2 regions of the Arthrobacter sp. 05L44 genome follow, and region 2 is predicted to be linked to the other one. Evidence: riboswitches for the same ligand, from Rfam matches in the RefSeq annotation. Region 2 holds a riboswitch; the other holds the start of a gene.
The links. A riboswitch is a leader RNA that binds a small molecule or an ion and turns the genes downstream of it on or off. The one in region 2 is predicted to bind glycine.
Positions count from the first base shown of each region.

Region 1 (4,975 bases), on a different contig from region 2:
GATTGTTGAATGTATAGAGGTGGACGCCCGCCAGGGCCGGCTGCGCCGCCGACAATTCGGCCACGAGGCGGCTGGGCGAGTAGTTGCCGCCGTCGAGGAGCCGCCGGGCCAGCGGGCCCTTGCGGCTGATGAACCGCAGGGACGGTCCCACCCCGATCTTGGTCGCCAGCGAAATGAGCTTGGTCCGGGGAACGGACCCGGCGACGCCGGCCCACACCGGAAGGGTAACGCCTTCGCGGCGGAGCAACTCGACATACCAGCTGATCCGGGCCGCCGAGAAGCACATCTGCGTCACCACGCTGGTAGCGAGGTGCTGTTTTTCCAGCAGCGCATCCAGCATGTAGAGCTGGCTTTGCCCGGGATGCCCTTCCGGGTACCCGGCAACGCCGGCGGACATGGCCCCGCCGGACAAATCGGCGATGTCCTCCAGGAGCCGTGCACTGTTCTGGTACGGGCCGGCCGGCTGCGCGGCATCACCGCCGACGGCAAAAACCTCGTTGATCCCGGCGGTTCGGCACTCGGTAAGGATGCCGGCCAGTTGCGCACGGCTTTCAAGGCTCCTCGCTGCCAGGTGCGGGACTACGCTGTGGCCGAGCCGGCGCAGCTGGACGGCCGTTTCCAGGGTGGGTTGGACACCGTGATGGGGAAGGCAGGTCACGGTCAGTGCCGTTCCCGGCGCGAGTCCGGCCTGGACTCTGGTGACGATGCCGGAGGTGGGAATGATTTCCAGCCGCGCTGGCAGTGTTGTGTCCGGCTGGGCGGGCGGGGCATGGGACGCGGTTGACAGAGGAAGGTGGGTCTTCACAGGGAACTCCAGAATTTGGGCAGGCGGGCGCGGGTCAGCGCAGGATGACGGTGCGGTTCCCTGAGAGGATGATGCGCCCCTCGGAGTGCCAGCGGACGGCGTTCGTCAGGGCCTTGCATTCGGCGTCCCGGCCCACGGCGACGAGGTCCTCCGGGGTATAGGTGTGGTCCACCTCGATGACCTGCTGGGCGATGATTGGCCCCTCATCCAGTTCCGAGTTCACATAGTGCGCCGTGGCCCCGACAGTCTTGACGCCGCGGGCGTAAGCCTGGTGGTAGGGCTTGGCTCCTTTGAAGCTCGGCAGGAAGGAGTGGTGGATGTTGATGGCCCTGCCGGCGAGCCTGGCCGTGAGGTTGTCGCTGAGGACTTGCATGTACCGGGCGAGGACCACCAGTTCCACGTTGTACGCCTCCACCAGGTCCAGGAGCGTTGCTTCTGCCTCCGGTTTGGTCGCGGGGCTGACGGGCACGTGGTGGAAGGGGATCCCGTGCCAGGTGACCAGGCCCTCGTGGTCCGGGTGGTTGGACACGACGGCGACAATCTCGACCGGGAGTTCACCGATCCTGGCGCGGAAGAGAAGATCGTTCAGGCAGTGCCCGTATTTGGAGACCATAACGAGGATCCGCTGCTTCCGGCCGTGGCGTTCCAGCCGCCAGGTCATCGCCCACTCGGCGGCGACCGGCGCGAAATCCTGCCGGAGCTCCTCGACGTCCGCCGCGGTGCCGGTTGAGACGAAGTGCACGCGCATAAAGAAGTGCTCCACGAGCCGGTCGCCGAACTGCTTGATGTCCACAATGTTGCAGCCGTGGTCCAGGAGGAATTTGGACACGGCGTTGATGATGCCGGGTGATTCGGCGCAGTCGAGGGTGAGGACGAACTCGGCGCCGGGCTCTTCCCGCTGTTCAGTTGCGGGGCCGCCGGGCTGTGGGGTTGCTGCGGTGCTCACTGGCTCTCCACCTTCCGGGATCCGGCAGCTTCATCCTGCTCGGACTGGAGTTCGGCCTTGAAGGCCTCGTAACGGGCCAGGTGCACCGGACGGCGGCGCAGGACCAGCCATGCGGCGCCGAGGATGATGAACCAGACCGGCGTCACCAGCAGGGCCGACAACGTGTCCGGCTGCGTGGTCAGCGTCCAGAGCACGAAGGCGAAGAAGGCGAAGACGACCCAGACCATGGGCACGCCGCCGGGCATCTTGAACTTCGAGGCATCGTGCAGCTGCGGGCGGCGCCTGCGGAAGGCCAGGTAGCTGGCCAGGATGATGGACCACACGAAGACGAAGCAGACGGCGGACACGGTTGTAACCATTTCGAAGGCCTTGCCGATGTTCTCCCCCGCGTACATCAGCACGACGCCGGAGAGCAGCAGCACGCACGAGAGGAACAAGGCGTTCTGCGGAACCTTGCGGCGGGACAGCGCTGCGAAGGGGGCGGGGGCGTCACCTTCCTGGGCGAGGCCGTAGACCATGCGGGAGGTGGAGTAAATCCCGGAGTTGGCCGAGGACATGGCCGAGGTCAGGACCACCAGGTTGACCACGGTGGCGGCGGCGCCGAGACCGGCCAGGGAGAACATGGCGATGAACGGGCTGTGTCCGGCGGCGAACTGGGTCCACGGCGTGACCGACATCAGGATGATAAGTGCGCCGACGTAGAACAGCAGGACACGGATCGGAATGGAGTTGATGGCCCGCGGCAGGTTTTTCTCGGGGTCCTTGGCCTCGGCTGCGGTGGTGCCGACCAGTTCGATGCCGACGAAGGCGAAGACGGCGATCTGGAAGCCGGCCACAAAGCCCATGAACTCGTTCGGGAAGAACCCGCCGTGGCTCCAGAGGTTGCTGAAAGTCGCCGGTCCGGCGTCGGAGCTGAACCCGCTGAAGATCATAAACAGGCCCACCACAATCAACGCCGCTATCGCGACGATCTTGATCAGCGCGAACCAGAATTCGGTCTCGCCGAAGGCCTTGACGGTGGTCAGGTTCAGCAGCAGCAGGATCGCGATGGTGACCAGGCCCGGAATCCAGAGGGGCAGGCCGGGCCAGAGCTCCTGGGAGTACCCGGCAATGGCAATAACGTCGGCAATGCCGGTGATCACCCAGCAGAACCAGTACGTCCAGCCGGTGAAGAAGCCCGCCCACGGGCCCAGCAGATCGGCGGCGAAATCGCTGAAGGACTTGTAGTGCAGGTTGGAGAGCAACAGTTCGCCCATGGCCCGCATGACGAAGAACAGCATGAAGCCGATGATCATGTAGACGAAAATGACCGAGGGGCCGGCCGCGGAGATGGTCTTGCCCGAGCCCATAAACAGGCCCGTGCCGATGGCGCCGCCGATCGCGATGAGCTGGATGTGCCGGTTGCTGAGCTGCCGCTCGAGGTGGGGAGCTTCAACCATGGTGGAAGGTGGTCGCTGAATCGTCATAAGGAACTCCATCGTTCAAGTGGCTGGTGCCACGATGATTCGGGTTCCTCCCCGCTCTGTCTTGGACCTGAGAGTTTCCGCGTACCTGCCCCCGCAGGAACCGCTTGCACCGTCGGTGAGCCGGGAAATGATCCGGCTGCTTTCCAGAGTTGCCTCGCCGCGGCGGTACGTGGGCCTGAGAGATTCCTGGGGAGGATTTGCTCCTACGGCGCCTGCTGCATGTACCGGCAGGACTCTCCCGCCGCAGATCATAGGCTTGTTTACTTATAGGGGGTGACGCGGCGCTGCGGAGGGTGGCTCCGGGCAAGAACGCGTCGTCATGGTTGCCGTGCCCTGGCTCGGGCCGGTAACCGCCAAACATGATCGCCGGGACCTCCTCGGAAGGATTGTCCGGCGGATTCAGTGTGGGATGGATCACGCCGGAAAGTCAAACCGCCGGATTTGTGACGCAGCCCGCGTTCCGGCGCTACCCGCCGGTAGGTCCTCCGGGCGGATAGCACCGGCCGGGCCGGAGGGGCCGCAGGGGCCGCAGGGGCCGGTGCCGGGCCGGGTGCTATTAGGATGTGGCCTATGAGCCATCACCCCAGCACGGAGCCCGGTATTTTCGCGGCGGATCTGCGGACGCAGTTCGACGCGTTCCTCGACGAACACCGGGCCGCGCTGCACGATTGCCTGGACGGAATGACCGAACAGGAGGCCCGCGCGTCCCTGGTCCCCTCCCGCACCACGCTGCTGGGGCTGGTCAAGCACGCCACGTTCGTGGAGAAGGTCTGGTTCGACGAGGCCATCACCCGCCGCAGCCGGCAGGACATCGGTATTCCGGCCACCCCGGACGAGTCCTTCATCCTGGCTGCCGATGACTCGATCGCCGGCGTCCAGGCCGCGTACCGGGAAGCCTGCGCCCAGTCGCGTGAGCGCGCCGCACCCCTGGGCCTGGACCACCTGGTGACCGGAAACAGGCGCGGCCCGCTGCCGCTGCGGTGGGTTTACCTGCACCTGTTGCGGGAACTGGCCCAGCACTGCGGGCACGCCGATATCCTGCGCGAACAGCTCCTGGCCGCCCGCCCAGCGTGAGCCGTCTCGGCCGTTAGGGCAGCAGGGCGCCGAAGTCGCCGTCGTCGAGCGTGGCGTACCGGGCGTAGGCGGCCAGTACGGCTGCCTCCACGGCGGGCACGTCCAGGCCCGGGACCAGGTCATCGGCGGCGCCGGCGGTGGCCGGGTCCCAGTCAAGGCCCAGCGCGGCGTAACTCGCCTCGAGGACTGCCCTGATGGGCGCGGAGTTCTCCACGATGATCACGGAGCTGAACAGCCAGCCGCCGGCCACCACTCGCTGGGCGGTGCCGACCAGCTTGATGGGGTGCTCCGGGACCAGGGGATCCCGGCCGTGGACACTGAATTCGCCCGGGCAGTACTCCCCCGGAATCTCGCCGACAGCGGCCGCCACCCCGGCGTCGCGCAGGGCCTGCGCCAGCAGCTCGCCGAAGAGGGAGAACCGGCCTTTGGCCCCGGCAATCGCGTCAGCATGGGGCTCCAGGTGGTCGATCACCAGGGTGCCCTCGTGGTACGCGGCGGCCCTGCCCCCGGCCTTCCGGACCAGCGGTTCGAAACCAAGTTCCCGGCAGGCCAGGGTGGCGGCGTCAAAGCCAGGCAAGTGGGTGTCACGCTGGCCGAACGCCACCGTGGGGGCGGGCCGGTAGAGCCGCAGCAGGGGGACCAGGGACCCGGTCTTGACCCGCTGCAGAAGGGTCAGGGCGAAGT
Region 1 is NZ_JBFTNS010000002.1:197,989-202,963, reverse strand. Features, by position in the region: gene AC1DHY_RS06210 (methylenetetrahydrofolate reductase) at 1-805, opposite strand, end outside; gene purU (formyltetrahydrofolate deformylase) at 840-1,751, opposite strand; gene cycA (D-serine/D-alanine/glycine transporter) at 1,748-3,217, opposite strand; glycine riboswitch at 3,371-3,468, opposite strand; gene AC1DHY_RS06195 (DinB family protein) at 3,788-4,291, shown strand; gene AC1DHY_RS06190 (lipoate--protein ligase family protein) at 4,305-4,975, opposite strand, start outside.
Region 1: another riboswitch for glycine. It lies ahead of cycA (D-serine/D-alanine/glycine transporter); the one in region 2 lies ahead of gcvP (aminomethyl-transferring glycine dehydrogenase).

Region 2 (4,975 bases):
CCGGTGGCGCTCAGGACCAGGCCGCCGGCCACCACAAAGCCGGGTCGGACTTTGCGGACCAGGGGCACCACCAGCAACCCGGCCACCACAGTGGCGACCAGTGCGGGGATCATGGCCATCCCGGACTCGGACGGCGACTGCCCCTCCAGCAGTTGCAGGTGCTGGGCGAGGAACAGGATAAAACCGTTGTAGGAAAACAGCGCCAGCACGTTGGCCGTAATGGCGGTGCTGAACACGGGGTTGCCGAAGAGGCTCAGATCCAGCAGGGGAGTGCCGGACTCGTCCGCTGCCAGCCGGCGCTGGCGGCGGACGAAGGCGTAACCCATCAGCAGGCCGGCGCCAAGGGCGGCGAGCGGTCCCGCTGCCATGCCCTCGGTGGCCAGGATTTTGATGCCGTAGACCGCCGGGGCCATGGCGAGCATGGACAAGGCGATGCTCGGCAGATCCACCCGGCCGGGGTTCGGGTCCCGGGATTCCGGGATCAGGGCAGGGCCGAGGACCAGCAGGGGCAGGATGATGGGCACCGCGACCAGCAGGACCGCTCCCCACCAGAGGTGTTCCACGAGCCACCCTCCGAAGATGGGCCCCAACGCGGCGCCACCGGAGAACCCCGCGGCCCAGACCGCCACGGCCAGCCGCCGGCGGTTGGGTTCGGGGAAGATGTTGCGGATCAGGGACAGCGTGGACGGCATCAGCATGGCGCCGAAGAAGCCGAGCCCCGCCCGCCCTGCGATCAGCCACTCAGCGGCGGGCGCGAAGGCTGTCACCGCGGAGACTGCCGCGAAACCGGCGCTGCCGATGAACAGCAGCCGCCGGCGGCCAATCCGGTCGCCCAGGCTACCCATCGCGACCAGCAGGCCGGCCAGGACCAGGGGGTATGTGTCGACGATCCACAGCAGTTCCACTCCGGAGGCGTCCAGGCTGCGCGCGATCGCCGGCAGCGCGAACGTGAGGGCGGTGTTATCCACGGCAACGAGCAGCACCGGAAACATCAGCAGGGCCAGGGCCAGCCAGTCGCGCCACGCCGGGCGCGGAGCGGAGGTGGTGCCGCGGGTGGTACCGGAGGTCGACGGGCGGTAGGAGACGGTCATCGAATAACTGTACCGTCTGGACGGTACAGTTAAGAAATTGGCGGTGCGCCGGGCATGATGGGAGCCATGGCCAGAAAACCCGTCGCCCGTGAAGCCGTCCTCGACGCCTTCGAGTCCCTGCTCATCACCGAGGGGGAGCGGGCCGCCACCCTCGACGCGGTAGCCAGGCTGGCCGGCGTCTCCAAGGGCGGTCTGCTGTACCATTTCCCCACCAAGGACGCCATGATCACGGTGCTGCTGGAGCGCCTGGACCGGCTCCTCGCCGACGACCTCGCCGCCATGGCCGCTGCGCCCGAAGGGGCCGCCGCGTACTTCATCAAGTCCTCGGTGTGGGCCGACACCCCACTGGACCGGGTCTTTGTGGCCGCCACCCGGCTGGCCGAAGTGGCACACGCCGAGACCCTGCAACGGATGGCAGGCGTGCAGGCGAGCTGGCTGGCCCTCCTCGCGGCGGACGTCGGCCCCGCGATGGCCAAGCCCGTTCTCTATCTGGGGGACGGGCTGTACTTCAATGCGATGCTCGCCCGGGGACCGGGCGGGGCGCCGACGGAAATGGCGGGCGACGTCGAAAGCCTGCTGGCCGCCGTCGAACGGCTGCGCGGCTGACGGGCGGGGCCGTATATGTCGCGGCTCCGGCGTCACTGGTTTGCGGACCTTGCCCCCGGCGTAGGACAATAAGTCTGTGACTATGGTCACGAGCAATTGAATATGCCTTTGATCTGCGGCGGGAGAGTTCTGCAAGTAGGTACAAGCAGGCGCCGTAGGAGCAAATCCTCCCCAGGAATCTCTCAGGCCCATGTACCGCCGCGGCAAGGCAACTCTGGAAAGTAGCACGTGCGTTATCTGACGCGACGTGCTCACCGACGGTGCAAGCGGAGCCCCGCATAGCGGCTGCGCGGAAACTCTCAGGTCCAATACAGAGCGGGGAGGAACCCGAATCAATGTGGCGTACCGTGCGCCGCCTTAGTTATGGAGTTCCTAGTGACTGTTACCTCAGCCTCCACGTCCTTCGTTGACCGGCATATTGGCGCCCGCCGCCAGGCCGACGTCGCCGCCATGCTCAAGGCAGTCGGCTACGACACCGTCAACGACCTTGTGGACACCGCCGTACCGAAGGACATCCGGCAGGATTCTGACCTGGCGCTGGGCGTAGCGCTCAGCGAAGTGGAAGTCCTCGCCGAGCTGCGCACGCTGGCCTCGAAGAACAAGACCGCCGTCCAGATGATCGGCCAGGGCTACTTCGACACCGTCACCCCGGCCGTCATCCGCCGGAACATCCTCGAAGCCCCGGCCTGGTACACCGCCTACACGCCCTACCAGCCGGAAATCTCCCAGGGCCGGCTCGAGGCGCTGCTGAACTTCCAGACCATGGTCCAGGACCTCGTGGGCCTGCCGATCGCCAACGCCTCGCTCCTGGACGAAGCCACCGCCGTTGCCGAAGCCGTCCTGATGATGCGCCGGGCCAACAAGAACAAGGCCGCCCACGACGGCAAGACCGTCCTCGACGCCGACTGCCTCCCGCAGACCATCGCGATCGTCAAGGGCCGCGCCGAGGCCCTCGGCTTCGAAGTTGAGGTCGCCGATCTGTCCAAGGGCCTGCCCAAGGGCGTTATCAACGGCGTCGTGCTGCAGCAGCCGGGCGTCTCCGGCCGCGTCTTCGACCACACCGCCGTCATTGCCGAGGCCAAGGAACGCGGCGCCCTCGTCACCGTGGCCGCGGACCTGCTGTCCCTGACCCTGATCACCCCTCCCGGCGAGCAGGGGGCCGACATCGCCGTCGGCTCCGCGCAGCGCCTCGGTGTGCCGCTGTTCTTCGGCGGCCCGCACGCGGCTTACATGGCCGTCCAGAAGGGCCTGGAGCGCTCCATGCCCGGCCGCCTGGTTGGCGTCTCCAAGGACAACGCCGGCATCCCCGCCTACCGGCTGGCGCTGCAGACCCGCGAGCAGCACATCCGCCGCGAGAAGGCCACGTCCAACATCTGCACCGCCCAGGCGCTGCTGGCCATCGTCGCGTCCTTCTACGCCGTCTACCACGGCCCCGACGGGCTCAAGGCCATCGCCGAGACCACCCACGGCCACGCCAAGACCATCGCCGCCTCGCTCCAGGCTGCCGGCCTGGACGTGCTGCACACCTCCTTCTTCGACACCGTCACCGTGTCCGTGCCGGGCAACGCCGCCGGAATCATCGCCGCCGCCGACGCCAAGGGCATCAACCTGCGCGCCATCGACGCCGACACCGTCGGTATCTCCGCTGATGAAGCCACGACGCCGGCAATCGTCGCCGACGTCGTCGCCGCCTTCGGTGCCACTGTCGCCGAGGACGCCGCGGCCACCGGCTTCGCCCTGGACTCCGCCGTCGAACGGACCTCGGACTACCTGCAGCACCCGGTGTTCAACACCCACCGCTCCGAAACCCAGCTGCTGCGCTACATCCGGCGCCTCTCGGACCGTGACCTGGCCCTGGACCGCACCATGATCCCGCTGGGCTCATGCACCATGAAGCTGAACGCGACCGCCGAAATGGAAGCCATCTCCTGGCCCGAGTTCGCCTCCATCCACCCGTTCGCCCCGGAGTCCCAGACCGCCGGCTGGCGCGAACTGATCGAAGACCTCGAGGCGCAGCTGACCGAGATCACCGGCTACGACCAGGTCTCCATCCAGCCCAACGCCGGGTCCCAGGGCGAACTCGCAGGGCTCCTCGCGATCCGCGGCTACCACCTCTCCCGCGGCGACGCCCAGCGAACCGTCTGCCTGATCCCCGCCTCGGCGCACGGCACCAACGCCGCGTCCGCTGTCCTGGCCGGCATGAAGGTCGTTGTGGTGGCCACGGCCTCCGACGGCACGATCGACCACGCCGACCTGACCGCCAAGATCGAACAGCACCGCGACGCGCTGTCCTGCATCATGATCACCTACCCCTCCACGCACGGGGTCTACGACGCCGACGTCCGCGAGGTCTGCGACGCCATCCACGCAGCCGGCGGCCAGGTCTACATCGACGGCGCCAACCTGAACGCCCTGGTCGGCCTCGCCCAGCCTGGCCAGTTCGGCGGCGACGTCTCGCACCTGAACCTGCACAAGACCTTCTGCATCCCGCACGGAGGCGGCGGACCCGGCGTCGGCCCGGTCGCAGCCAAGGCCCACCTGGCACCCTTTATGCCGGGCAACGCCGCGGACCCGGCCAACGGCGCCGACGGCACCCCGATCTCCGCATCCCGCTACGGTTCGGCCGGCGTGCTGCCGATCTCCTGGGCCTACGTGAAGCTCATGGGCGGGGCCGGCCTGACCGAGGCCACCAAGTCCGCCCTGCTCGCCGCGAACTACATCGCGACCCGGCTCAACGAGTTCTTCCCGGTGCTCTACACCGGTGAGGGCGGCCTGGTGGCGCACGAGTGCATCCTGGACCTGCGCGAACTCACGGCCAAGACCGGCGTGACCGCCGAGGACGTCGCCAAGCGCCTGATCGACTACGGCTTCCACGCCCCGACCCTGGCGTTCCCGGTGGCCGGCACCCTGATGGTGGAGCCCACCGAATCCGAGGACCTCGGCGAGATCGACCGGTTCATCACCGCCATGATCACCATCCGCAAGGAAATCGACCAGGTGGCCCACGGCGAATTCACCGTCGAGCACAGCCCGCTGCGCAACGCACCGCACACCGCCGCGGCCGCCGTGTCCACCGACTGGGACCGGGCCTACCCGCGCGAGCAGGCCGTGTTCCCGGTCCACACCCTCCGCCAGGACAAGTACTTCCCGCCGGTCGGCCGGATCGACGGCGCTGCCGGCGACCGTAACCTCATCTGCTCCTGCCCTCCCCTCGAAGCCTTCGAAGAGGACACCGCAGACCACTCCGCCACCTCCGACTCCGCCAACTAAGGACAGCC
Region 2 is NZ_JBFTNS010000004.1:190,539-195,513, reverse strand. Features, by position in the region: gene AC1DHY_RS11160 (MFS transporter) at 1-1,091, opposite strand, end outside; gene AC1DHY_RS11155 (TetR/AcrR family transcriptional regulator) at 1,158-1,697, shown strand; glycine riboswitch at 1,807-1,905, shown strand; glycine riboswitch at 1,907-2,021, shown strand; gene gcvP (aminomethyl-transferring glycine dehydrogenase) at 2,061-4,967, shown strand.